DNA from 3 places in the Thalassotalea crassostreae genome. Region 1 is predicted to be linked to each of the others. Evidence: predicted binding sites of a transcription regulator. Region 1 holds the regulator's gene; each other region holds the start of a gene.
The links. Region 1 encodes LexA, which represses DNA repair genes until DNA is damaged. Its sites were predicted from a motif close to TACTGTATNNNNATACAGTA; they were not measured.
Positions count from the first base shown of each region.

Region 2: LT090_RS03135 (DNA topoisomerase III) is a predicted target of LexA. The motif match lies at 1,639-1,658, and genes of this name have one in related genera.
Region 3: dinB (DNA polymerase IV) is a predicted target of LexA. The motif match lies at 1,177-1,196, and genes of this name have one in related genera.

Region 1 is NZ_CP017689.1:3,471,145-3,474,435, reverse strand. It holds gene argH (argininosuccinate lyase) at 1-1,153, shown strand, start outside; gene lexA (transcriptional repressor LexA) at 1,261-1,875, opposite strand; gene LT090_RS15055 (helix-turn-helix domain-containing protein) at 1,984-2,967, opposite strand; gene LT090_RS15050 (beta-propeller domain-containing protein) at 3,139-3,291, opposite strand, start outside.
Region 2 is NZ_CP017689.1:702,081-705,371, forward strand. It holds gene LT090_RS03135 (DNA topoisomerase III) at 1-1,595, opposite strand, end outside; gene LT090_RS03140 (VF530 family protein) at 1,819-2,349, shown strand; gene LT090_RS03145 (GGDEF domain-containing protein) at 2,488-3,291, shown strand, end outside.
Region 3 is NZ_CP017689.1:3,013,324-3,016,614, forward strand. It holds gene dinB (DNA polymerase IV) at 21-1,145, opposite strand; gene LT090_RS12940 (MaoC/PaaZ C-terminal domain-containing protein) at 1,280-2,083, shown strand; gene LT090_RS12945 (DUF4136 domain-containing protein) at 2,218-2,790, shown strand; gene nqrM ((Na+)-NQR maturation NqrM) at 2,864-3,085, opposite strand; gene LT090_RS12955 (FAD:protein FMN transferase) at 3,101-3,291, opposite strand, start outside.

The DNA of each region.
Region 1 (3,291 bases):
GATGCATTTATCACGTTTCGCTGAAGATTTAATTTTCTTCAACTCTGGTGAAGCTAACTTTATTACTTTAGGTGATGCGGTTACTAGTGGTAGTTCATTAATGCCGCAGAAAAAGAACCCTGATGCACTTGAGCTAATTCGCGGTAAATGTGGCCGTGTTTATGGTTCATTACAGGCATTGTTAGTAACATTAAAAGGCTTACCACTTGCCTATAACAAAGATATGCAAGAAGACAAACAAGGCTTATTCGATGCACTAGAGCAATGGGTATCATGTCTTGATATGGCTGGCGAAGTGATTAACTCGATTGAGTTGAATTCTGCCGAATGTGCTAAAGCGGCACGTGGTGGTTACGCCAATGCCACTGAGCTTGCCGATTATCTGGTTGGCAAAGGTGTTCCATTTAGAACTGCGCACGATATCACTGGTGCAGTAGTGTTATATGCGATTAGCCAAGGCGAACCGCTTGAGAGTCTGCGCTTAGATGAATTTAAACAGTTCAGTTCATTAATAGAGGCCGATGTTTACCCTGTACTTGAATTAGAATACTTAGTAGATAAACGAAACATCCTTGGTGGCACAGGTATTGAACCTGTTACTAAAGTTATCGAACAAAGCCGCTTGCAACTTGGTAGCGCAAATTATGTTGTTCGTGACGCTAAGCTTACCGATATTCGCGCGATTGTGAAGCTGGTAAATTACTGGTCATCAAGAGAAGAGAATTTACCACGCAGTGAAGACGATTTAATCAAATCAATTCGAGATTTCGCTGTAATCGAGGTAAACGGACAAGTGTGTGCATGTGCGGCATTGTATATCTACAGTACTGGACTTGCGGAAATTCGTTCATTAGGAGTAACGATAAATCACCAAGGTAAAGGTTATGGCCAAAAACTTTGTCAGTTCTTACTTGATAGAGCCAAAGCGTTATCATTGATCAAGGTATTCGTATTAACTCGTAAGCCTAAGTTCTTTGAAATGCTAGACTTCTTGCCAGGTGACAAAGACACCTTGCCTGAAAAAGTAATGAAAGATTGTGACTTATGTCCGAAACAAGATAATTGTGACGAAGAAGCGTTGATATACAATTTAAGTGATCATCATTCGATGCCACACTTACTTAATAGTATTGATGTCACAGTGGAGCAATAGCTAATAAAGGCCACTTTAGGCGTCGATAGAAATAAAAAAGGCAGTATTAATGAATATTAATACTGCCTTTTTCTTGTTCTTCTTAAAAGCTAAAAGCTGAAAGAACACTACATCCAATCGGCGTTACGAATAACACCAACGGCAATGCCTTCGATATTAAATGGTGTAGATGCTAAATCGACAACTATTGGTGAGAAATCTTCATTCTCAGCATGCAAGTAAACGACATTGCCTTCACGCTTATAACGTTTCACCGTAACATCATCTTCAACACGAGCAACAACAACCTGACCATTATTGATATCAGTCGTTTGATGAACCGCTAATAAATCACCATCTAAGATGCCGATATCTTTCATACTCTCGCCATTAACTCGTAACAAGTAATCGGCGGCAGGGTGGAATAAATTACCATCAATTTTGTAATTATCTTCAACATGCTCTTGCGCTAAAATAGGCTCACCAGCGGCAACACGGCCAATCAACGGTAAACCTTCTTCTTCAATATGCTCTTCAGCCAATCTAATACCGCGAGAAGTACCCGGTAACATTTCGATAAAGCCTTTTTTCGCGAGTGCTTTTAAATGTTCTTCAGCTGCGTTTGCTGATTTAAAACCAAAGAAATTAGCAATTTCAGCACGAGTAGGTGGCATACCTGTTTCGCCTAGCTTTTCTTTAATAAAGCCAAATATTTGTTCTTGTCTTGCAGTAAGGGCGCGCATATCATTAAGCCTGTTTATCTGTACAGTAACTGTTAGTATATACAGCTAGGTGATAAACGCAACCTATTATTTTGATTGGTAAATTAAAAACTAATTGTCGTCTAAAGCTTATTCCTCTTCATCCTTAGCAAACAATTCCATTAAGCCAATAAGTGCGGCGAAAAGTACTGCGCCAACTGGCCAGATAATCCAAGTGATACCCCAAGCCATTGTCCACAAACTCCAGCCAAGAAATATTGCGATTAATAGTGGCCAGTAAAATGCAGCAAGCTTTTCTGCACGTTTTGCACGTTTGCTTTTTACGCTGTTAAAGTCGCTATCCCTTAACACATTATTAAGGGCATCATATTTTGTCGATACTGGGATCACTAGATATAGTCCTGCCGATATGATCAATAGCAGTACAATTAACATCATTAAGATTAAATCGGTGCCAGCAGCAGACATTGCTGCGAACATCAAAGGTACAAAGCTGACAATAAATAGAAAGATGCCAATCGATAACCGTCTATTGTATGTCGGTCTGAACTTTTTCATCTTCTCGCTAAACACACCGTGTACACCGTATGCTAACTCAAAGCGTTCATCATCTATTACCGTGGTATCGTCGTCATATTGATTGGTTTTGAGAAAGAAGCTTACGGCTATCGAAACCATAATTAAGATAAATACAACGCCGATTGGTGCTGCAATATCACTTGTTAAGTTGAGTTTATTGCTATCGGCCATTGCCAGCAGAAACAGTAACGGTATTACTGAGCAGACGCACAATAGAACCCCTTTAACATTTAAAGCGGTCGCTTCCATCGTGCTATCAATGTATTTCGTTGCTTGTTCTAGGCTTACCTGAATTGTGTCGGAACTTTTGCTGCCTTGGCTCGATTCGAACACTTCATTTTCATCTTTCAATAAAAAATCAGTAGACACATCAAAAAGCTCAGCCAGCATAATGATGCGATTTAAATCAGGGATACTATTTGTACTTTCCCATTTTGATACTGACTGCCTGGAAACATTAAGTTTCTCTGCTAATTCTTCTTGCGACCAACCAAGTTGTTTTCTTAATTTAACGATCTTTTCTGCTAATATCATAAAGTTTGTTCCTTCACTCGTAATTGAGCGCCTAGCATAGAAAGTCGGTTGGTTGCAGACTAGCAAGCTAGGTTGTTATTTTGTCAACTCACGGTTGCACTATAGCTAAGTACATAAAATCATTGATGTTTTAATTTTGATTTTTACATGTTTTTTTAATTGTTTTTGTTGTTATTGTACTTTTACAGCATCGCTAGGATTTGACCAACTTGCTTGCCAAAGGTCATTTCCATCAACAAAATAGACATTATCACCATCAATAATACTGCGATGACCGTATCGGCTTTGCAGGTCTTCTTCATATTCGGGTTGCACCGCGCCGAC
Region 2 (3,291 bases), 1.1 Mb from region 1:
ATTTTTTTAATATCACCATCATCGACAAATCGTGCAATATTAGTCATTGCAGCAAGTAAAGTCGCATCGCTGAAACTCTGCGGTGGCTGAGTTTCTTTGGCGAGTAATTCGCCTTCAATACACTGTAATTTTTGGTCGTTAACTAGAGGCGGTAAATGTTGCTGACTAAACTCGTCAGAATCGGGCTTAGCATTTGTATGAGCATTTGTATGAGTATTTGGATGAGCTTTTTTATTCTCAAATAAACTTTTCCAACCAATTTGCAAAGGAGTCGTTGCCTTTGCGGTAAATAATCCAGATGCAATTTTTACTTCAACATGACTTTGTTGATATTTATAAGCAGCATAAAATTGTGCTAAATATTGACGAACAATGAGTTGGTAAATGTTTTGCTCGAAGGTATTCAAATTGATCTTCAACGCACTTTTCTCAGTTGGCACAATGGCATGATGAGCTGACACTTTACTGTTGTTAAATGCTTTCGATTTTAGGCTGGTATCGGCGTTTTTTGCCCATTGGCTGTATGTTTTATCACCTTGTGACAACTGACCAACAATGACTTTCGCCTGAGCGAAATGATCATTTGGCAAGTAACGACAGTCAGAGCGAGGGTAGGTAATAAGTTTATGCTTTTCATACAATGCCTGACATACATCTAAGACAAGCTTAGCATTCATCGAGAAACGTTTTGCTGCATCTATTTGCAAGGCCGATAAATTATAAGGTAAAGGTGCATTTTGCTGTTTATCGGTGTGCTTAATTGATTGAACGGCAGCTGGTTGGTTATGAATTCGAGATACGACATTCTCTGCCAATGCTCTGTTTAACACTCTGCCTTCATCATCCATATAAGGCTTGCATGCCTCACTTGGTTGCCATTTTGCTTTAAAGCTAGCGCCGTTTTCATCAACTAAATTTGCCAATACCTGATAAAACGGTTTGCTGACAAAGTTATCAATTTCTATATCTCGATTTACCACTAGTCCTAACAATGGAGTCTGCACTCGACCAACTGATAATACCCCTTGATACCCAGCTTTTTGTCCTTGAATGGTATATGCACGAGTTAAATTGATGCCATAAAGCCAATCAGCACGCGCTCGTGCCAAGGCTGAAACAGAAAGAGGGATAAAGTCTGAATTAGGTTTTAACGAATTTAGAGCGCGCTTAACGGCAGCAATATTAAGATCGCTAATCAACAATCGTTTAATTTGTTGCTTTTTGCCTTTACCAACCTTGAGAAAATCAATTACTTCATCGACCAATAACTGACCTTCACGATCCGGATCGCCGGCATGGACGATTTCATCACATTGTTTAACCAGTTTTCTTAACACGGTTAATTGTGAGCGGGTTTGACTTTTAGGTTTTAATTGCCATTGCTCTGGCACTATCGGTAAGTGTTCCATGCGCCATTTTTTAAATTCGACATCATAGTCTTCAGGATTTTGCTGCTCTAGAATATGGCCAATACACCAACTTACGACATCGCCATTGGCAACTTCGATATAACCTTGATGCTTTTTATGAGGTTTTGGTAGTGCGTCGGCAATGGCACGACCTAAACTTGGCTTTTCGGCAATATAGAGTTTCAATTAATTACTCGCAATACTATGAACAAAATAGGTTATAACAAATTACTGATGATATATACAGTAAATTATTCAGACGGGGCTGTGATTGGATTTATCAATTGTTAAACTTTAATATTTGCTTTGCTATCTTATATTGTTAAATGCGATGGTGATGTATAATGTCGAAAGCTTTCGCATAGAAACAGCTAACCACATCATTGTTCAGTCAACTATTTGGAATTTTATGAGCACAATTGAAGAACAACAAAACAACCCTTTGCATGGCCTAAAAGTTGAATCGTTATTAAATGAGTTAGTCGATCATTATGGTTGGGTAATTTTAGAAGCTGCAACGAATATCAATTGTTTTAAAAATAGACCAAGTATCGAAGCAAGTTTAAAGTTTCTTCGTAAAAACAAATGGGCTCAAGAAAAACTAGAAAACTTATATTTGTACGAATATAAACGTATGCCAAGGCCTAGTGATGCACAATATGAGCTTGCGCCGCGCGAACGTGGGTTTTCATCTGGTTTAGAGCCAAGAGAGCCGCTAGTACTAACAGTAGAAGAATTACTAGCCAAGCGTGAAATACAGCAAAAGAAAGCGCAAGAATTTCAGGCTAAGGGTTTTAAATCTAAAAAATCAGCGAGTTCTGTTCATTCTAATTCTCGCAGTTCAAACAGTCGCAGACCAAATAATAAAAGTCGCTCCAACTCCAGCCAACAATCAACGAATAAGCCTGTAGACCCTTGGGCGGCCTATAAGAAAGATTAAACCTACTGGTCAATGACGTCGCACTCGTACATTCTGCTATTTAACATGTCAATCAACATGTTAGCAGCTTAACTAATGTACTTTTCTGTGTTGCTTGTTAGAATGTTGTTAAATAATAAAAAATGACGCGGAGAAAGCATGAGTGATGTGATTAAGGGAGCTAAAAACTTATTGTTTAGTTTTCTTTTTTTGACGTCCGCTTATTTTGCTACGTTACACTTCCAAACCAGTTGGCAAACCCATGTAACTAATTTATCCGCAGTATTATATAGCCTATTCGTTATAAGTTTTTTATTTTCTTGGTATTTCAAACAAAGCCGAATATCGTTTTTAACTTTGTTATTGCTAGCGGTATATTTGTTCCAACTAAATGGCATTAGCAGTTCCAATGAGCAATTATATGTCGGCGTATTGTTTGCTTTATTGTTGTTATCATTTATTAAAGAACGCGGCATAGCAACCATCCCAGGCTTAATACAGTTAACCTTATTTTCTTTAAGCCAAGTAGCGAGCTTTGGTTATGTTTATGCGGGTGAGCACTATGTCTCGCAGCTGTCTGTTGAATTGGCGCTCGTTGTCACTTTGGTATTAGTCATTTATCAAAGCATCAGAAAGCCCTCTGTTGCCCAATCTGCAATATTTATGAGTTTGATCGCGTGGGCGTTAATGCATTTCAAATTAATTGCCATGCCACTCAATATTTTGTTGATTATACTGCTGGCATTTTATTTGGTTTTAGTCATTATCGAGTCTTATTTTCTTGCCTACCGAGATGAACTTACGTCTTTGCCATCAAGAAGAGCATTAAATCAATACTCAACAACGTTATCTGGTAAGTACACGGTAGCAATGCTCGATATTGACCACTTTAAAAAGTTTAACGATACCTACGGCCATGATGTAGGTGATCAAGTGTTAAAACTCGTGGCGAGTAAAATAGGG
Region 3 (3,291 bases), 460 kb from region 1:
TTTACCAGTGACACTAAGAGCTAGTTATTCTCATCTAGGTTTAAATCAAAACCTAAATCAAAGCTTAACTGCGGCTCATGCAGCTGATTGTCGCTATCATCATTATTTTCTATTTTATTGAGTGAATCTTCCAATTCAGCAAAGCCAACACTAATTCCTATTAGCCTTACCTTTTTACCCTCGCCACGTGCCAGCGCTTGCGGCAGTAATTTGGCAAACAATTGATTATCAACGCCCTTTTGTGAATTTTCGACCGTAGTCTGAGTAAAGTCTGCAAACTTAATTTTAATGCCTTGTTTTATCACTTTAAGGTTTCTAACTTTTTCTAATCGCTGTTCAAATTTCGGCAATAAATTGTCGATTACTTCTAAGCATTGCTCTTCTGTTTCTATGTCTTCCATTAAGGTGGTTTCAATGGCTAGTGATTTTCTCACTCTTGTACTGACTACTTCTCGCTCATCTTTGCCGAACGATAAATTAAATAACGAAGGGCCAAACTTACCAAAATATTTTTGCATGGTTGTGAGATTGCTGCTGCGCACGTCGGCACAAGTATAAAAACCTTTCGCTTGTAAACGCGCCATGGTTTTTGGTCCAACGCCAGGGATTTTCTTTAACGGCAAATTTTCGACAAAATCTGATACTTTGTCGGGGGGAATAACACACTGACCATTAGGTTTATTTTCATCACTAGCTACTTTTGCTAAGAACTTATTTGGTGCAACTCCTGCTGAGGCCGTTAGATTAAGTTCATTATGAATTTCACTGCGAATTTTTTCAGCAATCAAGGTGGCACTACCTGAACATTGCTGGCAATCACTCACATCTAAAAACGCCTCATCTAAAGACAAGGGCTCGATTTTATCTGTATAGCGGGAAAATATTTCACTGATTTTCTTCGATACTGCTTTATAAACGTCCATCCGGCCAGGCACTAGCACTAATTGCGGGCACAATTTTAAAGCTTTAGAAACGGGCATAGCTGATCGAACGCCATACGCTCTTGCCTGATAGTTACATGTGGCAACAACACTGCGCGCAAGCCTGCCACCAACCGCGATTGGTTTATCAGCAAGTTCTGGATTATCTCTCATCTCTACAGCTGCATAAAAGCAGTCCATATCTATGTGAATAATTTTTCTCATAACGTAAAGTGATCTCTCACAGGCAACCAAACACTGTATATATAAACAGTTTAAGTGAAGCATTAATGCAATGCAATCTTTGCTATTGTATAAATTATATAAACCTAGATAAGTCGATAACACTGTTAAACACCATGTTTCAATATTTAAAACTACTGGCAAAGCGAGAACGTAAAACTTGGCAAGATAGCTTTGAGTTAATCTTTAATGTTAATGCTATTGCAGAGCAGAAAATCGATCGTTTTCGAAACCTGTTTAATATTGCGCGTGGTGAAGAGCTGCCAATAAGCTATGCTTTTATCGCGTCATTTAAGCCATTGATGAAAGTGCTGTCCGATAAGAAATTTGCTTTTTCACCGCTAGGACTCATTCATATTAGCGCCAATTTTAGTCTTAATTCGAAATTAGATTACTCACAACCTTTTGCGATAAGGTTTAAAGTTGACCAAAGTGGAATACATCCATTGGGCCACATTATTACGGTGACGTCACATTTTTTTCAAAATGATAAAGAGTGCTTAATCAATACCAATACCATGTTGAAAAAAACTAAAACTCAAAAATCCACTCGCAAAGAACTTCCTCACTTTGATGGCAAATGCTCACTATTGGTTGATAAAACACTTGCTCGACAATATGCAAAAGTAAGCGACGACTATAACCCAATTCATATAAGTAGTTGGTTAGCGAAGCTATTTGGAATGCAAGATGCAATTATGCACGGTATGTACCTTGGTCATTTAGTTTTAATTAATAATGATGTGAAAGCAAAGCAGGTTGAAATTAAGTTTAAAAAACCTTGCTTTTTACCAACCCAAATAGGCATTTTAACTAATAGCGATGAAGCCACCGATATCGACGCCAATACTGAAAAGTACAAAACCTTTCAGGTATATTCATTGCCGGACAACCTTCATTTAGAGCTGGTTTGTAGTTAATACTAAATGCGGAAAATTACAGGCAATAAATCCTACTAATATTTTTCTTTATAACGTGGATTTTTAAACACTTAACTACTATATGTTAAGCAATCACAGATACATTAATAACAATATAATGACTAAGGCTTCGTATGCAAAATACCACTAGAACAAGAACATTAATCACTCTGCTGTTTAGCACCATGATAATCAGCGCCTGTAAAAGTACGAGCTCTACAGTTGACTACGATACAGATACCAATTTCAATCAATTTAAACACTATCAAATGGTTACTTCGAAACAACCAACCAATAAGAAGCAACCTCCAATGGATCAAATGACAGCTGATAGAATCAGTTCTGCTATCGAGTCACAACTCAAAGCAAAAGCATTAACAAAAATGGATGCAGAAGCTGAGTTGCAAGTGAGTTATTTTACCGCAACAGAGCAAAAAGAAAATAAGTCGTCTCTAGGTATTAGAATTGGCGGAGCAAAAATTGGTGGTAACACTTCAACAGGGGTTGGCGTTGGAACTTCGGTACCGATAAGTTCTGACACCTCAACCATTACCCAAATAACCATTGATATCTATCATCAAGATAAGTTGATTTGGCGAGGGATTGACAGTTATGAAACTGATTCTGATGTAACACCACAAGAAAGAGAGAAAGAAATTAACGCGACGGTAGCCAACATTATGGCAAACTACCCGCCGAAAAAATAAATCGCAAACAAAACTGGGGTCAGAGTCAAGTTATTAAATAACTTGACTCTGACCCCAGTTTTGTTTGTATAGATTATATGTTTTTAACGTCTATCGAGTTTTCACTTAGCGCAGCTTTGCGCTCTCGCTCTTTACGTTTCTCACACGGATTATCGCAGTTACAGGCTTTATCAATACCGAGACTGCCTAAACCGCCACAACTACCTGCTAATGTTTTTTGTTGGATAATATAACCGACAGCCATTGCCAAAAACATTACAACGAAAAAGCCGAAGGTTAAATAAAATATAGTCATGTTAGTTCTCTTTAATTACTGCTCATTTTGCGACTTGGCAAAATACTGATTAAACTGTTCAGTAGCCTGTTCACTAAAGCCATCATCCGTTTTAGTGATCAAATACACCGCTAAAGCGTTTGCTGTAGCAAATTCATAACCTTTTTCAGGTCCCATCACCTCAATCGCCGTTGCCAAGCCATCGGCAGTCATTGCAGAAGGATGAA